One region of the Rothia sp. L_38 genome, then DNA from elsewhere that is predicted to be linked to it. Evidence: riboswitches for the same ligand, from Rfam matches in the RefSeq annotation. Region 1 holds a riboswitch; each other region holds the start of a gene.
The links. Region 1 has a riboswitch for S-adenosylmethionine ahead of ACRCJM_RS02015 (ABC transporter ATP-binding protein). Riboswitches for the same ligand answer to the same signal wherever they lie in the genome.
Positions count from the first base shown of each region.

Region 2: another riboswitch for S-adenosylmethionine. It lies ahead of ACRCJM_RS07455 (nuclease PIN); the one in region 1 lies ahead of ACRCJM_RS02015 (ABC transporter ATP-binding protein).
Region 3: another riboswitch for S-adenosylmethionine. It lies ahead of ACRCJM_RS10875 (O-acetylhomoserine aminocarboxypropyltransferase/cysteine synthase family protein); the one in region 1 lies ahead of ACRCJM_RS02015 (ABC transporter ATP-binding protein).

Region 1 covers NZ_JBOEQD010000002.1:156,256-163,333, reverse strand. Annotated here, with positions in the region: gene cls (cardiolipin synthase) at 1-1,327, shown strand, start outside; gene ACRCJM_RS02020 (LLM class flavin-dependent oxidoreductase) at 1,423-2,889, opposite strand; SAM riboswitch class IV at 2,998-3,098, opposite strand; SAM riboswitch class I at 3,300-3,394, shown strand; gene ACRCJM_RS02015 (ABC transporter ATP-binding protein) at 3,400-4,206, shown strand; gene ACRCJM_RS02010 (aliphatic sulfonate ABC transporter substrate-binding protein) at 4,215-5,255, shown strand; gene ACRCJM_RS02005 (ABC transporter permease) at 5,274-6,116, shown strand; gene ACRCJM_RS02000 (DUF559 domain-containing protein) at 6,382-7,078, shown strand, end outside.
Region 2 covers NZ_JBOEQD010000008.1:44,004-51,081, forward strand. Annotated here, with positions in the region: gene ACRCJM_RS07440 (hypothetical protein) at 205-525, shown strand; gene ACRCJM_RS07445 (SDR family NAD(P)-dependent oxidoreductase) at 712-1,485, shown strand; gene ACRCJM_RS07450 (plasmid stabilization protein) at 1,612-2,043, opposite strand; gene ACRCJM_RS07455 (nuclease PIN) at 2,040-2,255, opposite strand; SAM riboswitch class IV at 2,291-2,418, opposite strand; gene ACRCJM_RS07460 (SNF2-related protein) at 2,569-6,258, shown strand; gene ACRCJM_RS07465 (MFS transporter) at 6,261-7,078, shown strand, end outside.
Region 3 covers NZ_JBOEQD010000016.1:8,962-16,039, forward strand. Annotated here, with positions in the region: gene ACRCJM_RS10865 (alpha/beta hydrolase) at 1-475, opposite strand, end outside; gene metX (homoserine O-acetyltransferase MetX) at 506-1,732, opposite strand; gene ACRCJM_RS10875 (O-acetylhomoserine aminocarboxypropyltransferase/cysteine synthase family protein) at 1,747-3,093, opposite strand; SAM riboswitch class IV at 3,214-3,331, opposite strand; gene ACRCJM_RS10880 (S9 family peptidase) at 3,473-5,653, shown strand; gene ACRCJM_RS10885 (hypothetical protein) at 5,662-6,699, shown strand; gene ACRCJM_RS10890 (hypothetical protein) at 6,704-7,078, shown strand, end outside.

The DNA.
Region 1 (7,078 bases):
GGGCCTGTTTGCTTTCTTAATTTTTGGTTCAAACCTGGTGCCCCGGCACCGCCGCAGCCGCCAGCGCAGCATGAACCAGATTATTAAAGACTCCATCGAGGGGGACGACGCCGTGCTGGGCGACCCGGAGCTCTCTGAGCCTGCGCGGGTGGCAGCTAACCTCAACTACAAGCTCGGTGCCCTGCCCCTGATTGGCGGCAACGACTTCGAGCTACGCCACGACAACAATGCGGCCCTGCAGGAAATCGCCGAGAAAATCGACCAGGCTAAGAAGTACGTTCACTTCGAGTTCTACATCACCGCCCTCGATAGCACCACAGAGCCCCTCTGGGATGCCCTGGTGCGCGCCCACCAGCGCGGTGTAGCGGTTCACGTGCTCATCGACCATATCGGGTCCCGCAAGTACCCCCGCTGGAAGGAACTCCAGCGCAAGCTCAACGATGCAGGGGTACCCTGGCGGCTCATGCTGCCCCTCAAGCCCTGGAAGGGCCAGTGGCAGCGGCCCGACCTGCGCAACCACCGCAAGATTGTGGTCATCGATGGCGAGCTGGCTTTCTCCGGCTCCCAGAATGCTATCGATAGCACCTACAATCTCAAGGGCAACATCAAAAAGGGCCTAGTGTGGAAGGACCTCTCCTTCTTCTGCACCGGCCCCGTGGTGCACGAGCTCAACGCGGTTTTCGTCTCTGACTGGTACGCCGAAACCAAGGAACTCCTGCTCGATGAAATCGACGCCGACATCGAAGCCAACGAAGAGGCAGGGCAGGAGGGCCAGCGTCCGCTCGCCCAAATCGTGCCTTCTGGCCCCGGTTTCGAAACCGAAAACAACCTGCGCCTGATCAACCACCTGATTTACAACGCAGAAGAACGCATCATCATCTGCTCCCCCTACTTCGTACCCGAAGAAACCCTGCTGCAGGCCCTAACCAACATGGCACTCTCGGGTATCGACGTGACCCTGATCGTCTGCGAGAAGGGCGACCAGTTCCTGCCGATTATGGGGCAGCGCTCCTACTACGAGCAGCTGCTCCGCTTGGGTGTGAACATTCAGCAGTACCCCGGCCCCACCGTGCTGCACTCCAAGTTCATGATTGTGGACGATGAAATCACCTTCATCGGCTCCTCCAACATGGACCCCCGCTCCTTCGCCCTCAACTTTGAGGTCTCCACTTTTATCGTGGGCAAGGCTATGGTGCAGGAACTCGAAGGCGTAGCCCGGGACTACATCTCCCGCTGCAAGCGCCTGCGCTACGACGAGTGGGTCAACCGCCCCAACCACCAGAAGGTTGCCGAGAACCTCTGCCGCCTGTGGAGCGCCCTGCTCTAACCGTCGGCACGGCATAAAGACGATAAGGACGCCGCCCTGCACTCCCCTGCCCGTTGGCAGGAAGGTGCGGGGCGGCGTCCTTACAGCTCTAAGACCTAGTGGCCTGCGTCCTCAGCCTTCTCAGCGTTCTCAATCGCCAGCTTGAGGAAGTCACGGGCCGGGGTGTCGGCAGCGGAGGGCTTACCCGCGTAGGCACCGCGGTACTTGGCAGCCGGGTGACGCTCGTCCACGTACTTGTTACCCTCACCGAAGAGGCTCTCGCGCAGGGTGGAACCCTCATAGGCGGTGCGGTAGCGGCCGCGCTTCTGCAGCTCGGGAACAACGAACTCAACGAAGTCCTCAAAGGAGCCAGGGGAAACGTGGTAAGCCAGGTTGATGCCGTCCAGGCCGCCCTCGTCAATCCACTTCTCCAGCTCATCGGCAACAGTCTGGGGGGAACCCACCAAAACCGCACCCATGCCGCCGGTGGCGCAGTGCTCGGCGATGTCCTTGCGGGTCCACTCCTTCTCCTTATCCTGCAGGGTGAAGGGGGTCAGGAAGGACTGAATCGACTCGGTCTCAACGTACTTGAGAGCCTCGTCCTCATCGAACTGGTCCAGGTCAAGGCCGCTCCAGCCGCCGATGATGCCCTGGGACGCCTCAACGTTCTGGTACTTGAGGTACTCGGCGTACTTGGCCTGAGCCTTCTCGTCAGTCTCGTCCACAACAACGGAGAGCATAGCCAGGATCTTGACGTCATCGCGCTTGCGGCCGGCCTTTTCAGCCTCAGAACGGATACGCTCGGTCAGAACCTTGGTCAGGTGGGGGCGCAGGGCGGTGATGAAGATAGCCTCAGCGTGCTGGCCAGAGAAAGCCTGGCCACGGGAAGACGCACCGGCCTGGAAAATCACGGGGGTGCGCTGGGGGGAAGGCTCACTCAGGGCGATGCCGGGAACCTGGAAGTACTTGCCCTTGTGCAGGATGGGGTGCACCTTCGAGGGATCAGCGAAGACGCCGTTTTCGCGGTCGCGGGGTACCGAGCCGTCCTCCCAGGAGCCCTCCCAGAGCTTGTAACAGACATCGAGAAACTCTTCGGCAATCTCGTAGCGCTCATCGTGCTCAATCTGCCCGGGCAGACCCTGGTTCTCAGCAGCAGACTGCAGGTAGGAGGTCACCACATTGAAGCCCACACGGCCGCCGGTCAGGTGATCCAGGGTGGAGTAGGAACGGGCCAGGGTGTAGGGCTGGTTGTAGGTGACAGCGGCAGTCACGCCAAAGCCCAGGTGCTCGGTCACAGCGGCCATAGCAGAAATCTGCAAGAAGGGGTCACCCACAGGAACCTGGGCGCCGTCCTTGAGGACGGGAGCTACTGAATCCTTGTAGACATCGTAGACACCCACCACGTCAGCGATAAAGACAGCGTCGAACAGACCCTTCTCGCAGACCTTAGCCAGGTCGGTCCAGTACTTGATGGTGTTGTACTCATCCGCCCGGTTACGGGGGTGACGCCACAGACCAAAGCTCTGGTGGCTGGTGGTGGTCATATCGAAGGCGTTGACGACGATGCGCTTCTTCTCGGTCATGAACCGGGCCCTTTCACAGGTGGTGCTTGGCCCTCCGCGCCCGTGCTGCCACCGGCGTCCTTACCCAAAGTAAAAGGCACCGAGCCTTCGCGAAGGTGGCGCCTGGTTGCGCCGTACTTGCATTACTGCCTGATCCTCATCTGGGGCACCCCGCTACGGGAGAGGGTTGCCGCCCAACTAGCCAGAGCTTCGCGTTGGGACTCTTGATCTTGAGATTTAGTGTAGCCCGCCCAGCACGCCCAGGTGCAAGCATCTGAGGCTACGTTTCACATTGTGGCACGGGGTGAGTCGCGTGTAACCGGGCAGCGAGTTTCGGTCAGTTTTACCCACAGCGTCACACTCGTAACCGGCCGAAATACCGCGTCATACTCTTGCCCAGTTCCAACAAACGCCCCTAGCGTTGAAAGCGTTAACCATCCAGAGCGACCGAGAGACTTGGCTCAACGACGTCGCAGCAACCTCCCTCACTACAGGGGTCGGTGCTAACGCCAAGAGACGATGGAGAAAAGCATGAGCGCACCCACGCTAGAACGCACCCCCACCACCCTCACCGCCTGCGGCATTGACTTCAAGGCCGTCGGCAAAACCTTCATCGGCGAGCGCGGCGAGACCCGCACCGTCCTTGAAGACGTCTCCTTCACCGCCTACCCCGGTGAGATTATCTCGATCATTGGTTCCTCGGGTTGCGGCAAGTCCACCCTCTTACGGGCTGCCGCGGGCCTGGGCGCAGCGACCGCCGGTACCGTCACCATCGATGGCAGCCCGGTGCGCGGCCTGGACTCCCGCGTGGCAATTGGCTTCCAGGAGCCCCGCCTGCTGCCCTGGCGTACCGTTGAGAAGAATGTTGCCCTGGGGTTGCCCAAGGGAACACCCAAGGACGCCGCCCGCGAGCAGGTTGCCCGCCTTCTGGACGTCGTGGGGCTGGCAGACTACGCCCAGCACCGCCCCCGTGAGATTTCCGGTGGCATGGCTCAGCGCGCCTCCCTGGCACGGGCGCTGGCGCGGAACCCCGGCGTCCTTCTGCTCGATGAGCCCTTCGGCGCCCTCGATGCCCTCACCCGCATCAACATGCAGGATCTGCTGCTCGATATTCATGCCCACGACCCGGCCACCGTCCTGCTGGTCACCCACGACGTGGAAGAAGCCCTCTACCTCTCAGACCGGGTGATTGTGCTGGGTAAGCCGGACCCCACCGCACCCGCGACGATTGCCCGCATTGTTGAGGTGCCCGATCACCGCCCGCGCGACCGCGGCAACCCAGCGCTATCGTCCCTGCGTAAAGAACTTTTGGCCGAACTCGGCGTTGAAGAACACTAGGAACACACATGTCACTCATTTCTCGTCTCACCACCACTTCTGCCCTGCTCGCAACCGGCACCCTTCTGCTCACTGGCTGCTTGGCTGGGGAAAACGCTTCTACCGCTGACACTTCTGCCGCTGCGGGCGACACCACCGTCACCATCGACTACGCCACCTACAACCCGCTCTCCCTGATTATCAAGGAAAAGGGTTGGCTTGAGACCGCCCTACAAGAGCAGGGTAAGGACGTCGAGTGGGTACAGTCAGCCGGTTCGAACAAGGCTAATGAGGCCCTGCGTTCCGGTGCGATTGACGTGGGTTCCACCGCGGGCTCAGCTGCCCTGCTGGCTCGCTCTAACGGCTCCCCCATTCAGGTGATTGACCTCTACTCCCAGCCCGAGTGGTCAGCTCTGGTGACCCGCACCGATACCGGTATCTCATCGGTGAAAGACCTGGCCGGTAAAAAGGTAGCCGTCACCAAGGGCACCGACCCCTACTTCTTCCTGCTCCAAGCTCTTGAAGAAGCAGGTGTGTCACCCGATGAGGTCACCATCGAGCAGCTACAGCACGCCGACGGCCGCACCGCCCTCAACCAGGGCACCGTAGACGCCTGGAGCGGCCTTGACCCCATCATGGCCAGCGCCGAAATTGAGGACGGCAACATCCTCTTCTACCGCAACGTCGACTTCAACACCTACGGCTTCCTGAACGCCACCGAGGACTTCATCGAGAGCGACCCCGAAGCCGCCCAGACCATCGTTGACGTCTACGAATACGCCCGCGACTGGGCACTCGCCAACGAAGAAGAGGCCGTGCAGATTCTGGCGGACGGCTCCGGAATTGAGCTTGAAACCGCCCAGGTCGTCTGGGACCGCACCTACCTCGATATCGATAACGTACCCGGCGACAAGCAGCTCGCCGTGCTGGAGAAGGTCGGCCCCTACCTGGTTGAATCCGGCGACGTTGCCTCACAAGACGAAGTAGACACCGCCCTGGGCAGCATCGTCAACGATACCTTTGCCCAGAAGGCCGACCCCGCCCGCATTTCAACCCTGGTGGCTGAGTAATCATGTCAGTTACCTCTGATCTCACCACCCAACCGGCAACCCGCCGCCGTCTGGCGCGCACCGAAACACCGGCGTCCGCGAAGGTACCCCGCCGCCCCCTGCTCACCCGCCGCTGGGCACCCTGGCTCGGCGCCCTGCTTCCCCCTGGTTCTGCTGGCGCTCTGGCAGTACCTGAGCACCGCCGGAGTCTTTAGCGCGGTGCAGCTCCCTGCCCCTTCGAAGGTAGTTGCTGCCGCCCTTGATCTGGCAGGACGCGGGCAGCTCGGCCTGCACGTTGCTATCTCGACCCAGCGCGTGGTTCTGGGCTTCAGCATCGGGGCTACCCTCGGGCTGGTGCTCGGAGCCTGGGTAGGGCTCTCCCGCTGGGCCCAGGTGCTCGCCGCCCCCACCATCGGCGCCCTACGCGCTGTACCGTCGCTGGCCTGGGTGCCGCTGCTGCTGCTCTGGATCGGCATCGGTGAGAACTCCAAGGTCACCCTCATCGCTATCGGCGCCTTCTTCCCCGTCTACACCACCGTCTCGGCGGCCCTAGCCCACGTGGACCCCAAGCTGGTTGAAGCGGCCCGCACCTTCGGCGTCCGCGGCATCAACCTCTTTACCACCGTGCAGCTACCTGCCGTTCTGCCCGCTGTGGTCTCGGGTCTGAGGCTGGCCCTGGCGCAGGCCTGGCTCTTCCTGGTCGCCGCCGAACTGCTTGGTGCTTCGATGGGGCTGGGCTTCCTGCTCACCGACTCCCAGAACAACGGCCGCACCGACCGCCTACTCCTGGCCATCGTGCTACTCGCTATCCTGGGTAAGATCACCGACGCCCTGCTGGGTGTGTTCGAACGCTGGGTCAAGGCCCGGTTCCCCAGCAACTAGAAGACGAGGTGGGCGGACGCGCCGGGTTGAGGGGCGAGGGCGCGACCGTCCGTGAACGTAACCGAAAGCTTCATCTGCATGTTCTTTGAACACGCAGATGAAGCTTTTGGCTACCTATAGCACTGGTGAAGCTCCCCTGTGGAAAACAGCCCTTCAAGCGTCATACAAACGCATAGAGGTATAAACCCACACAAAACACCCCGAGTTATCCACAATTTATATATAACCCCTTGTCATGGACGAAACTATAGGAGACATTCATGGCATGGAACAATTCTTTACCGAAGTAAAAACCTCTACGGAGCTGCGCCATCTCGGGAAGTCGTCCTCAAGCATCACCAGGGCGTGTCAGGGCGGAACCCTTCGTCGCATCTGCCGCGGAGCCTACATCAAGACCTCCACCTGGAACAGCTGGGATGCCCGCGCCCGCTGCATCGCCCAACACGTAGGGTTTCTCAAAACCAGATCAGACTTCGTGCTCAGTCATGTATCTGCAGCACTCTGGTGGGACGCGCCCCTACTGCGGCTCCCCCGCAAAATTTGGGTTAGCCATCCAATGGAGACCGTCCGCTCTACCCCAAAAGTCCATGTCAGCCGTGCCCGAAAGGCAGTGTGCTCATCTGCTGTCTTCCATCAAGCAGCTTTTGTCACTCCTCCCCTACAAACAGCAGTCGACTGTGCGCTGACTCTGCCCATACTTGATGCCCTGTGTATCGTGGACTTTTTTCTCAACCAAGGACTCATCGCCGCTTCTGATTTCACCAGTACCATCACGGGTTTACGTTGCAAAGGGGTCAAAAACGCGCGTGAGGTCAGCCGTCTCATGAGCGAACGCTCAGAATCTCCTGCGGAAACGGTGACCCGCTATCGAATTGCGATGTGGGGGTTCACCCCGCCCAAGGAACAGGCAACCATTTGGGTGGGAAGTTCCTACTACCGCCCCGACTTTCTGTGGGAAGAGC
Region 2 (7,078 bases), on a different contig from region 1:
CTAAGCGATCGCTTCCAAGTCACAGTAACTGTTTTCAGTTATCCCAGCATAGGCGCTGGGCCAAGCAAAGGATTCCGCAATGAAACCCTTCACCGCAACCGCAAAAAAAATCGCGCTGGCTACTGCTATAGCCCTTTCTGCAACATCTCTGACAGGATTATCGGAGGCCTGTGCTTCTTCTAATATCAAGGAAATAAGAGAAAAATGTTTCGCTTAAAAAATATACCGATAGAGCAAAGAAAGAGATATCTAAGCTATATATTTTGGGGTCTTGTAGCAGTCTGGACCATTCTGCTTCTCACAGATGTCCCTAGAGGATGGAGACTTATTCCGGCCTTACCAGCTTCCTTAATAATCTATCTGTATTTTATGCCTTCAAATAAAACTTTGGATGATCTCATGAAATACAAGCATCTTGAAAATCCCAGTCCTGAAGAGATTAAGGCCTACCGAGCCGCTCATCCTGACGTAGGGTTTACAGAAGCCATTCTAGAACTTAAGAAAGAGAAAGCCGGTACTGCATAAAGCAGAAAATACTGAACCTTTCCATATATCAAGGGCAGGGGCTACTTACGCCCCTGCCCCCTGAGTTTAGTAGTACCAGTTGCTGTAGCATTTACAGCCCCTAATAAAATAAAGGAGCTAGATCGCCTGGTTGAAAATGCGGTGAAGATAACCGGCCCATCTCGCCCCGGCGGTAGAGTGGGAGCCATGAGCAGTGAAACTTCGTATGTGATGATTACCGGTGCTTCAGCAGGTATCGGCTCCGAGTTCGCCCGCCAGTATGCAGAAGCCGGGTACAACCTGGTACTCACCGCCCGGCGGGCCGAGGCTCTAGAAAACCTAGCAGGCCAGCTGCGCGGCAGGTTCGCGGTAGACATTGAGGTAATCCCTGCCGATTTGCTGGTGGAGCAGGACGTCACCCGCCTGGTTGAGCGCCTACAGCAGGTTGAGCACCCCGTTGAGATACTGGTCAATAATGCGGGTTTCGGGCTCGGCAAGAGCTTTGATGCAGCACCCGTAGAACGCCACCTTGACCAGGTCGACGTGCTGGCTAGGGTTCCGCTCCAGCTCATGCACACGGCGATTCTTGCCATGCTGCCTCGCGGGCGGGGTCGCATTATTAACGTCGCCTCGGTGGCAGCTTTTACCCCCGGAGGCACCTACTCGGCGGTCAAACGTTTTCTGGTGGTGGCCTCAGAATCGGCCCACCTACAGTATTCGGGCCGGGGTATCCATGTGACGGCCCTCTGCCCGGGGCTAACCCGCTCGGAGTTCCACGACGCTATGGGCCAGGGTGAGCCCAGCCTACCGAACTTTTTGTGGCTGAGCCCCCAACGGGTTGTTGCCGAAGGCATCGCCGCAGTCACGGCAGGGAAGCCGATCTGTGTGCCGTCCTTACCCTACAAGCTGGCGGTTACAGCCTCACGGGCACTACCCCGCCGGCTGGTGGCAGCTGCGATAGCGCGGACGCGAGACTACTAGATAAGGTTCCGCAGGCTCACAGCGAAGCTGCTGGCTCGGCGGCTGGCGTGAATCGCTCGTGAGCGTCAGCGAACCAGCGAGAGGGTCGGCAGCGAGCGTGAGCCTGTGGAACCTATGTTGCGGGCTCTAGTCTTCCCAGGGGTCCACCGCAGGGACCCCCCAGGACTTGTAAATCTCGGCCTTGCTCGAAATAATCTCAAGCTGGTGGACGGTCGCGGTGGCAGCCATCAGGCCCTCAAGGGCTGCTGTGGCGAGGGGGGCGGGGCGCTGCCCACCCACCAGGTGGAGGTGCTTCTCGGCGTGGCGTCCGGCCCACTCCAGTGATACCTTCGCGTCGACTTCTAGTACGTGAGAGTCGAAGCGGTCCATGAGCTCAGCGAGCCAGCGTTCGGTTTCTGGGTAGGGGTAAAGACCCTTGATTTCACCGAGGCTGAGCACTGAGATGTACATGGTGCGGTAGGAGCGGCGGCGCAGGCAGTTCACTACCTGCGGGTGCGGGTTGGCCTTGCGGATCTCAGCAAGGACATCGGAATCGAGAAGCAGACCTACCTGGCTCATGCAGCTTTCAGAACACCGTACTCAGTTGCAGGGATACCGCTGGGGTTAGGGGCCAGCAGGAAGTTGAGGAATTCGCTGCGCTCGTTGGAGATGCGGGTGTAGTCCTGGATGCTCATTGCGGTGTAGCCGCCGCGGGCGGGCACAGAGGCAGCAGAGATGTTCTTCTGAACGGTGATGTGAGGACGGTGGGCGTGAGGTCGAGCGTTTGACATGCCGTCGTTGCGCGTAAAGTGCGCATTCCTTTCGAAACTTGCTCTTGCCTGCACCAAACAGCGCCGAAATGCGCGATGCAGACCGCTTCGTCATCCGAGCCACCCGTGAACATGGGGTTGGCGTTCAACCAAAGTCGGAGCTTGACAGTTGAATCTCTTGAAGCTGGTAAAAGCATAACCCGCTGTTGGCGCTTCTGTAAACACCGGTCTCAGAAATTTTTCTTACTGTGACGAACCAGCCCGTGGGCGCTGCGGGTAAGGCGGTGCGATACGCTAGAAGACTAGGTATTTGCTCTGTTGTGAAGGTACGCCTGTGTCTACTTCTTTCCCTGAAATTCCGGTGACAGCCCCCGCCATTATTCGGCAAGTGGGCTCTGGTGCCTACACGCGGGGGCAGCGGTATATGCGGGAGGGTAACGTCATTCGTTACACCTATGACGAGCAGGCGCGAGTGCTGGAGGGGCAGGTGGCTGGCTCAGGTTCTGCCCCCTACACCGCGAGGGTGGCCTTCCCCGCGGAGGTCACCCCGGGCTCCTATGCTTTTTCGGCGACCTGTTCCTGCCCGGTGGCCCACAACTGCAAGCATGCGGTGGCGCTGATGCTGACCGCAATCGACCGTACGGCCAAGGCCAAGCGGGCTATGACGGCGTCCTCAAGTACCTGGAAGACCACAGCGAGCGCTGACGAGAAGGTGCAGGAAATCCTGGAGATGGCCGATACCGTGGGCCTGCAGCGGGCTGCAGATCTGCTGAGGGAACACCGGGGCGAGCAGGCGAGTGCCGGCACCGATGAGCAGGCGGACGCCGGTGCTCGGGCTGGGCAGTCCCTGCCAGCTTGGCGGCGGTCCCTGGCCCATTCTCTTGCTGCCCGCCCCAGCTACGATAGCCGCAACCACCGGGTGACCGGTGCCCTTGATTTGCGCCTGGTGGTGCCCGGTAAGTACGGGTGGACCAAGAACATCGGGGCGCCCCGCGTATCGCTTGAAGCTCGGCCCCTGATGATGGGTGCCCGCGGCAAGTGGATTAAGGGCGGTTTGAGCTGGGAGAAGTTTTCGGGCTCTGCCGCCGGGTCGGCGGGAACCGGCCTGCTCCCCGAGCACGCGGCCTGGTTCAATGAGTTTTACGCGGTGATTCGGGGCTCCCAGTCCATCTATTCCTCCCACCGCGACTGGGCTTCTATCTCGAATGTGGATTCTTCCCTGCTCTGGCAGATGCTGGAATCTGCTAGCGAGGTGGGTCTGTCTGTCCTCTTAGACGGCAAAGAAACCGGTCTGACTATCGCGAGCGCTCCCCAGGTTGAACTGGCCCTTGAACCGGTACCCGAGCGGGGGTCGTCCGCCGATGCCCTGCGCCTGACTCCCCTGCTCCGCTGGGGGGCCTACACCCTGCCCGCTAGTTTTACCCACAAGCTGGGCAATAACAGGCAGGGCTTTATCGCCCTGGGCGGGGCGGCCCAGGAGACCTATGTGAAGGCTGCGGCCGCTGCCCGCTGGGAGTCCACCCTGCCCTCGGCTCTGGCCCAGGCTGAGGACGTAGCGCCCGCGGACCGTCCTTCCTGGCTCACCGCCGACTCCGAGCTGGTGCTCATTCCCTTAGCTGAGCCGCTGGACGCGGTTGCCGAGTCCCTGGTATCCGGTGAGCCGGTCACCGTTCCGGCTACCGATGTCCCCGCCTTCTTTGCCGACTACTACCCTGCCCTCACTCGGGCACTGCCCATCTCAACGAGCAGCGAAGATCTTGAGCTGCCGGCCGTCCGCATGCCCACCCTGGTGCTGAGCATTGCCTTTGACGAGCCGGGCCCGCCCTTCACCGCCCACACCACCTGGCACTGGGAGTACCCGGTCAACCCCACCGGCGACGACAGCGACTTTCTCAGGCTCGATGCCCTGGGATACCCCGGTGAATACCGGGCCGATGTGCGCGATACCGCCCACGAGTACCGGGTACTCAAAGAGGTCAAAAAGATTCGCCCCGGCGTGCCCTTCACCCGCCACTACACCGAGAACTGGGGCACCCGCACCCTGCTCGAAACCTATGTGCCCGACTACGAGCAGATTGAGGGTGTGCGGGTTGATATCAAGGGCCCGAAACCTGAGTTCCGTGAGCTTGACGAAACCCCCGAAATTATCGTCACGGTGGACGACACCCGCCGCCGCGACTGGTTCGGGCTGGGCGTCGCCATCAAGGCTGGGGACTGGCATGTGGCCTTCTCAGAGGTCGTTGCCGCCCTGGCCAAGGGCCAAACCCACCTGCTCCTGGGCAACGGCCAATACTTTGCCCTTGACCGGCCCGAATTCATGAAATTACAAGAGCTGCTGCGCGAAGCCGCCCAGCTCACCGATAAAACCGGGCCGCTCGAAATCAACCGCCACCAGGTGGGCCTGTGGGAGGAGCTCGAAGAGCTCGCCGCCGAAACCCAGACCGTAGCCGCCTGGGACGAGCAGGTTTCGGCCCTGCTCAACCTCGATGACCACTCCCCCGCCGAGGTGCCCACCGGCTTACAAGCTACCCTGCGCCCCTACCAGGTGGAGGGCTACCAGTGGCTAGCCTTCCTCTGGGAGCACGGCTTAGGCGGCGTGCTGGCCGATGACATGGGCCTGGGCAAGACCCTGCAAACCATCGCCCTCTTCCTGCATGCCCAGGAAAAGGGGCAGGACGCTGCCGGTCAGCTGGGTGGTGCGGAAACCGGGGCTGGCGCGTCCGCCCCCTTCCTGGTGGTCGCCCCCACCTCAGTGGTGCCCAACTGGGTGCGGGAAATCAAGCGTTTTGCCCCCTCCCTCACGGTGGTGGGGGTGGAAGAATCGGTGAGAAAGTCGAAACGGCGACTGGCCGATACCGTCGCCGGAGCCGACGTTGTGGTGACCAGCTACGCCCTCTTCCGCATCGATGAGGAACACTACTTTGACATGGGCAGCCAGCAACCTTTCGAGGGGCTGGTGCTCGATGAAGCCCAGTTCGTCAAAAACGCTAAGACCAAGGCCCACCAGGCCGCCCGCGATCTGCCTGCCCGCGTCAAGATTGCGGTGACCGGCACCCCCATGGAGAACAACCTCATGGAACTGTGGTCCATGTTCTCCATCGCCGCCCCCGGCCTCTTCCCCTCCGCCCGCGCTTTCAAGGACGTCTACGCCACCCCCATCGAATCCGGTGAAGAAACCAAGGCCCTGGGCAGGCTGCGCCGCCGCATCCGTCCGCTCATGAAGCGCCGCACCAAGGAACTGGTGGCCGCCGACCTGCCCGAGAAGACCGATATGCGGATCGATGTGCCCCTGGCCCCGGCCCATCGCCGGGCCTACGACACCCACCTGCAGCGCGAGCGCCAGAAGATCCTGGGCCTGCTGGAAGACATCGACAAGAACCGCTTCACCATCTTCCAGTCCCTCACCACCCTGCGCCGCCTGGCGCTGGATGCCACCCTGATTGACGCCGAGCGCTACGCCGGGGTGGAGTCGTCCAAGCTGGACTACCTAGAGCAGAACCTGCCCGAAATTATCCACGACGGCCACCGAGCCCTGATTTTTAGCCAGTTCACCGGCTACCTCAAGAAGGTCGCGGGTAGGCTCTCTGACATAGGGATTCCCTTCCTCTACCTGGACGGGTCCACCCGCAACCGCGGGGAGCTGCTCGAAGAGTTCGAGTCGGGCACCGCTCCCGTCTTCCTGATCTCCCTCAAGGCAGGCGGCTTCGGCCTGAACCTGACCAGCGCCGACTACTGCTTCATCATGGACCCCTGGTGGAACCCGGCTGCCGAACAGCAGGCCGTTGACCGTGTGCACCGCATCGGGCAGACCAAGAACGTGATGGTCTACCGCCTGGTATCGGCGGGCACCATCGAAGAGAAGGTCATGGAACTCAAGGAGTCCAAGGCCGCCCTCTTTGATGCTGTGGTCGATGAGGGGGCTTTCTTTGCCTCCCAGCTCACCGCTGCCCAAATCCGCGACCTGCTAGCGGCCCCAGAACCGGACGCCGGGCAGGGCACCGCCCCAGAGAAGACAGGAGATTAACCGTGGGCAAGATTCTCATGGACTTCACCCCGCTCACCTACTCCCCCGACTTCAGACGCATCTGGCTGGGTGGGCTCTTCTCAACCATCGGCTTTGCTATCACCAGCGTGGCAATCGCCCTCGAAATTTACGTGCTCACAGGTTCCGCCGGGGCCGTGGGCTTGGTGGGTCTAGTATCGGTGGTGCCCCTGGTCATCGGCGGGCTCTACGGTGGTGTGATCGCCGACCGCTACGACCGGCGCAAGGTCGCCCTCACAGCAACCCTCGGCATGTGGGGCGTCACCGTACTCATCGCCCTGCACGCCTGGCTCAACATCCACAGTGTGGCGGTACTCTACGCCCTCATCGCCGCAGAATCCCTGCTCCAACCCATCAACCAGTCAGCCCGCGGGGCCATTATCCCCCGCCTCATCAAACCCCGTCTGCTCCCGGCAGCTAACACCCTCATGATGTCGGTAGGCACCCTGGGCATGAGCGCCGGGCCCCTGATTGGCGGCCTGCTCGTAGCCTCCGTCGGCTACCAACTCACCTACTCCATCAACGTTTTCGCGATGACCGTTGGCATCTGGGCCCTTTACCGGCTCCCAGCCATGCTCCCGGAGCAGAGCGGGGCGGCGCGTCCGTCCGTCCTGACCTCAATCCGCGAGGGGCTGGGGTTCGTGCGGCGCAACACGGTCGTGGGTATGACCTTTGTGGTGGACCTACTCGGCATGTTCTTCGCCCAGGCCCGCCCGCTCATCCCGGCCCTGGCCGCCCTGACCTTCGGCGGCGGTGAAGCCGGAGCCGGCCTGCTGCTAGCTGCCGGCCCCGTAGGTGCCCT
Region 3 (7,078 bases), on a different contig from region 1:
CGTCCTTGAAGTAATGCTCTCCCCCGGCCACGGCGTAGCCGGAGAGCCCCACCACGGCCTTAATGAGATCGGGGCGGGCACGGGCTACCGAGGTGGCAAGAGCCATGCCCTGGGAGAAGCCCAGCAGGGTCACGCTGCTGTAGTCGGCGGCGATGGGTTCGAGCCAGCCCAGCAGATAGTCGACAGCCAGTTCGATAGCGGTAAAACCGACGGTTTCTAGTTGCTGGTTGAGGGGCCACCACTGGTAGCCCATGGCGGGTCCCTCGACGTAGGCGGAGTCGGCGTCGGCCGGCAGCGGGTAGCCGACGGGCTGGGGCGCGCGGACGGACGCGTAGGTCACCTTTTCGCTGGGTAGGTAGGGGGTGAGCCCCAGCAGGTCGCGTTCATGGGAGCCGTAGCCGTGCAGAAGGACAACCAGGTGGGTACCCCGGCGAAAGGGTTCTGCCTTTGAATATTCAACAGTGTACTGGTTCATAACCCCCAACTTACCACCGGCAGAGCCAGCCTAGGCCACTGCCCACAGGTGCTTGCGCCCCTGCGGTTTTGCTTCGTCGGCGGCGTCCTGGGTTTCGATGCTGGTAGCGAGAATTCTTTCGAGCTGTTCGTGCTCGATGAGGAAGCCGTCGTGGCCGCAGGGTGAGTGGATAACGGCTGGCTCTACGGGGTTGGGCAGGGAGGCTGCCAGGATGTGGGAGTCGGAGGGGAAGAAGAGGCGGTCGGAGTCGACGTAGGCGATGGTCCAGTTACAGGTGGTGCGGGCAAGGGCTTTTTCGAGGCCGCCGCGGTCGCGGCCGAGGTCGTGGGAGAGTAGGGCTTCGTTGATGGCCAGGTAGGAGCCTGCGTCGAAGCGGTTGGTGAGTTTGGTGCCGTGGTGGTCGAGGTAGTTTTCGACCTGGTAGCGGCCGCGTTCTGCGGTGAGGGGGTGCAGGACGTTGTGGCCGTCTTGGGCGTCGCGGCCGAAGCGGAAGTGGAGTTCGGCGGCGGAGCGGTAGGTAGTGTGGGCGATGCGGCGGGCGAGAGCGAGTCCGGTGACGGGGCCGCGGCCGGGGTAGTAGTCGCCGCCTGCGAAGGCTGGGTCCTGCCGGATGGCCAGGTTCTGCATGTGGCCCCAGGCGATCTGTTCGGCGGTGGCGGCGGGGCCGGAGGCGATGACCGCGCAGGAGCGGACGAGGTCGGGGTAGGTGACGGCCCATTCTGCGGCGCGGGCGCCTCCCAGAGAGCCACCGATGACGTGGTGCAGAGAGGTGACGCCCAGCTGGTCGAGTAGACGCTTTTCGGCGTGGACGCCGTCGCGGATGGTGACCAGGGGGAAGCGGGACCCCCAGGGCTTGCGGTCGGGGTCGATGCTGGCGGGGGCTGGTGAGGCGGGGCCGGTGGAGCCGTAGCAGCCGCCGAGCATGTTGGGTGAGATGACGAAGTATTTGTCGGTGTCGATGACACGACCGGGGCCAACTGCGGTGGGCCACCAGCCGGCAGCCTCGGCTGCCTCGCGGTCCTGCTCGCTGGCGTCCGCCCCTACTCGCCCTACCGAGACGTGGGTGTCGCCGGTCAGGGCGTGCAGAATCAGGATGGCGTTGTCGCCCGCCTCGTTGAGGGTGCCCCAGGTTTCGTACCCGATGGCGATGTCGGGTAGTACTACCCCTGATTCGAGGGTCAGGTCACCGATGAAGGCGTAGGTGAGTACGCCGTCGGTGCGGTGGGGGGCGCTGTCAGCGGGGCGGGCGGTCGTCATTGAGCTACCTTTCCTTAGCGAATAGCGGCAAAGCCGAGGTCGAGGTCGGCGAGGATGTCGTCGATGTGCTCGATACCTACCGAGAGGCGGATGAAGGCCGGGTTGATACCGATGGCTTCGAGTTCTTCGGTGGTGGACTGGCTGTGGGTGGTGGAGGCCGGGTGGACAGCAAGTGAGCGCACGTCACCGATGTTGACCAGCAGGGAGTGGAGGGAGAGGGAGTCCACGAACTTCTGGGCGGTTGCGGCGTCGGCGTCCTTGAGGGTGAAGCCGAGGACGGCGCCAGCCCCCTTGGGCAGGTACTTTTGGGCCAGGTCATAGTAGGGGGAATCAGGTAGACCGGAGTAGGTGACCGATTCGACCTGGGGGCGATCCTTAAGGAACTGGGCAACCTTGAGGGCATTCTCTACGTGGCGCTCGACGCGCAGGGAGAGGGTCTCAAGACCGATGGCAATATTGAAGGCGTTGGTCGGTGAGATGGATGAGCCGAGGTCGCGTAGCAGAGAGACGCGGGCTTTGAGGATGTAGGAGAGGTTGACCCCAAAAGCCCCATCTGCACCGAGATCACGGGCATAGACCAGGCCGTGGTAGCTTTCGTCGGGCTGGTTGAAGAGGGGGTACTTGTCGGGGTAAGCACCGTAGTCGAAGTTGCCGGAGTCGACGATGACGCCGCCGACCGAGGTGCCGTGACCACCGAGGTACTTGGTGGCTGAGTGGATGACCACGTCAGCTCCGTGCTTGATGGGGTTGAGCAGGTAGGGGGTGGCAATGGTGTTATCGACGATGAGCGGTACCCCAGCCTCGTGGGCCACGGTCGAAACAGCCTCAATATCAAGCACATCGCCGCGGGGGTTAGGCAGGGTTTCTGCGTAGAAGGCCTTGGTGTTCTCGCGGGCGGCAGCTCTCCAGGATTCAGGGTCGGCGGGATCATCGACGAAGGTGGTTTCAATACCCAGGTTCTTGAGGGTGTACTTGAGCAGGTTGAAGCTACCGCCGTAGAGGGAGGGGGAAGCAACAACGTGGTCACCGGCTCCTGCGATATTCAGAATCGCGAAGGTGGAGGCTGCCTGGCCACTAGCTAGAAGCAGGGCGCCGACGCCGCCTTCCAGGGCCGCGATGCGGTTTTCGACCGCTTCCTGGGTGGGGTTGTTGATGCGGGAGTAGATGGGTCCCAGCTCGGAGAGGGCGAAGCGGCCTGCTGCCTGGGCGGAGTCCTTGAAGACAAAGGACGTGGTCTGGTAGATGGGCAGGGCGCGAGCGCCGGTTGCCGCGTCGGGTTCCTGGCCCGCGTGAATCTGCTGGGTTTCGAACTTCCAGCCGGTGGGGTTTGAGGGGGTGGGAACGGTGTTCTCGGTGGTCATGCGGTTTCTCCTAGTGAAGGATTCTTTCAGTGTTCTCTTGGAACGGGCCGCATGCCGTATCTTCCGCCCGGGTAAGGAGGAAAAGAATCTGATGCCCTCGCAGAAGATAGAGGCACATCGGTCCCGCGCTTGCGTACCTGGTTCTCGGTGGGTACGCCAGGTCTTCACCCAGGGCACCCCACCGCGAGTGGAGGGTTGCCGACCAGCTAGCTGGGGCTTAGCGCTGGTTCTCTTGACCTGCCTCTAGTTTGGCTTGAGTGCCCGGGGAGCGTCAAGATGAGGCTCTAAAGTTTCAGCATGTGTCCTTGTATTGCATACGTTACGTTCTATGGCCGTCATTTAGAATGGTGGGAAGCGAGTTATTACGAAAGGGCTGACGATGTCTCTGACTCCTCCTCTTGCCAAGCGTGTCCCGGTTGAGCGTACCCATCACGGCGATATTTTTATTGATCACTATGAGTGGTTGCGTGATAAGGAGAGCGAAGAGGTTCTAGAGCACCTGCGCGCTGAGAATGCCTACACCGAGGCGGTCACTGAAGATCAGCAGCCCCTTCGCGATGCTATTTTTGAAGAGATTAAGGGGCGCACCCAGTTGACCGACATGTCGGTGCCTTCCCGCCGCGGGGCCTGGTGGTACTTTAACCGCACGGTTGCCGGCGAGCAGTACCCGGTCATGTGCCGCGTCCCCGCTCTGACCGAGGGCAGCGTTGAAGAGCGCTACCAGCCGCCGGTCGTCCGCCCCGGTGAACCGCTCGACGGTGAGCAGGTAGTGCTGGACTGTAACGAGTTCGCCCGCGATATGGCCTTTTTCTCGCTGGGTTCCTTTCAGGTAACCCGCGACGGTTCCCTGCTGACCTTCGGTGTGGACGATTCAGGCGATGAGCGCTACACCCAGTACTTCAAGAACCTCGATACCGGTGAGATTCTTGAAGAGAAAATTGAGGACGTCTTTGCAGGGGCCTTCTTTGCCTCTGGAGCCAAGCACCTGATTTATTCGGTAGCCGATGAGTCCTGGCGCCCCTACGAAGTGCGCGCTCACGCCATTGGCACCAGCGCATCTGAAGATTTTGCCCTCTACCGCGAAGACGATAACGGCCTCTGGTTGGGTGCAGGTATGTCATCCTCCCGTACCCACGTAGTCATTACTTCATCCAACTCTGAGTACTCAGAGACCCGCATTATCAACATTCATGAGCTTGGTCAGCTAGAGCCCACCCTCATTATGAAGCGGGACGCCGGTATCGAGTACTCCACCGATATCATCGACGTGGAGGGCACCGGCTATCTGGTCATCGGCCATAACCACGAGGCCCCCAACGGTGAAATTGTACTGGCGCCCCTGCGGGAAGAGCACGTGCCCTTTGCCGATTTCAAGGCTAGCTGGATTCCCCTGGTGCCCCACCGCGAGGACGTCCGCCTAGAGGGTTTCAAGTTCTCCCGCAACCATCTGGTGCTCATGGCCCGCGAGAACACCACCGTTAAAGTATTCGTTGCCCCGCGTACCGCTCTCGCTGAGCAGGCAGCTTCTGCCCACCCCCAGGGTATTGACCTCTACGAGCCCGGCGGATTCACCGAAGAGCTCTACACGTCAGCCTTCTCCGGTGTGAACATCATGTCCCCGGTCATCCGCCTGAACTACACCTCCTACCTCACCCCCAGCAGCGTCTACGACTACTTCCCCGATACCGACGACCTCGTACTGCGCCGCCGCACCCCCGTCATCGGCTACGAGCCCGAGAACTACACCGCCTACCGCATGTGGGCACCGGCAGCGGACGGAGCCATGATTCCGCTCTCCGTCATGCACCGCGCCGACCTCGATAAGGCCCAGGAAAACCCCGTGATTCAGTACGGCTACGGGTCCTATGAGTCCTCCATGGACCCCTATTTCTCCACCGCCCGCCTCAGCGTGCTGGACCGCGGCGTCATCTTCGTCGTTGCCCACATCCGCGGTGGCGGCGAAATGGGCCGCGCCTGGTACACCGAGGGCAAGAAGCTGGCCAAGAAAAACACCTTCACCGACTTCATCGACGCCACCGACTTCCTAGCCTCCCAGGCCTGGGTGGACGCTGCCCGTATCGGCATCATGGGTGGATCAGCCGGCGGCCTGCTCATGGGCGCCGTCGTCAACATGGCCCCCGAAAAATACGCGGCCTGCCTGGCCCAGGTCCCCTTCGTGGACGCCCTCACCACCATTCTCGACCCCAACCTGCCGCTCTCGGCCCTGGAATGGGAAGAATGGGGCAACCCCATCACCGACAAGGAGGTCTACGACTACATGAAGTCCTACACCCCCTACGAAAACATCCGCCCCGTCAAGTACCCGGCCATCGCAGCTGTTACCTCCCTCAACGACACCCGCGTCTTCTACGTCGAACCGGCTAAGTGGGTAGCAGCCCTGCGCGAAACCATCGACCCGACCTCCCCCACTCCCCTGCTCAAAATTGAGATGGACGGCGGCCACGGTGGCGGCTCAGGCCGCTACACCGCCTGGCGCGAAATCGCCTGGGACTACTCCTTCCTGCTCACCCACCTGGGTGCCACTAGCGTCACGGAGTAAACCCGCTCATGCCCCCGTCCGCTGATCTAGTAGATCTCACCCCACGCGTCCCCCACGAAATCTTGCTCTCCCTGCTGAATAAGCCGCCCTACCGGGAAAAGTGGATGCGGCACGTGCAAAGACGCCGGGGTAACTCCATCAACCAACGAGCCGTAGCCACCTTCATCGCCTACGAGCTTTCTGACTACCTCGACCAGGACATCGACCCGGCCACCATCAAAGACCGGGTCTCGCGCGCCCTCAACGGCGAAGCGATTTCGGATGCCACCGCCCACATGTTCATCACGGCCTTCGAGTTCACCTCAGCCGAAGCCAGAGAACTGCAGCGGGCCCTCTCAGCCCACAGCCTCAGCCGCAAGCTCGCCCAGCGGGCAGAGACCCTCACCAGCGCCGAACGCACCATCGACACCCGCAACTACACCTCCCTCTCCACCCTGATGGACGGCCACGTCGACCGTTTCGGGTTCATGCGCCACTTCGTCGTCACCGAGATTATCCGCTCTGAGGTTGATGAGCTCACCCTCATCTCTCCGCGCTTCGAGTCCACGGATTCTACCGCCACCCTTGTTGAAGGTGGCGAACTCATCTCTATGAACGAGCATGAACGCGCCCATATCCATCACGAGGAAAACACCATGTGGCAGCTAGCTATTAGGACGCCCTACCCTATTCGCTACGGACAGGTGCACCAGATCCGCTACCGGATCGACCTCAATATCGAACCCATGCTCCGTAAACGAGAGAAGTTCAACTACGCTTCTCTAGGGCCTTTTACGCCGGCCCGCTTCAACACCAGCTTGGCCCTTACCTTCGATGCCCCACCCACCAATATGCACCAGAAAATCTGGTCCCAAGCCATGCGCGATGAAAACCTGCTCGAAGTGGTAGAGCTTCCCGCTCAGCTGCGCTACTCTATGAGCTTCCCCATCGCCGAAGACACTGTCTTCGCCTACTTTTGGGAATCAGACCATGATGGAGCTGTCCGCCACTACCACGGGGGCACCTCCGTGCATCCTTCCCCTCTCGACTCCTCGAACTCCCACTAAAACCATGTCTTCTCCTTCCGGCACAGATTCCACGACCCACCTGGTGAGCTCCCTGCTTCGTTCAGAGCTCCTTGAACCCTACGTCCGCGATGTTTGGGAACGCTACGTCCACCACGAAAAACTGGGCGAGGCCAACCCGTTCTCTATCAGGGCTATCGCCCGCGCTATGAGTGCCCACCAACATACGGTTTACGGCTTAGAAATCCCGCCCCACAAGTACAAAGACCGGGTGCGCCGGGCCATTACCGGCGAACACATCAGTAGCGAAACCATTGACCTCTTGAGCGAGACCTTCGGCTTCGATGAGCGAACCCGCAAGACCCTGCACAAGGCAGCCACCCAGGGGTTCGATGACTCAGAAACCGTACAGTTCCTCCGC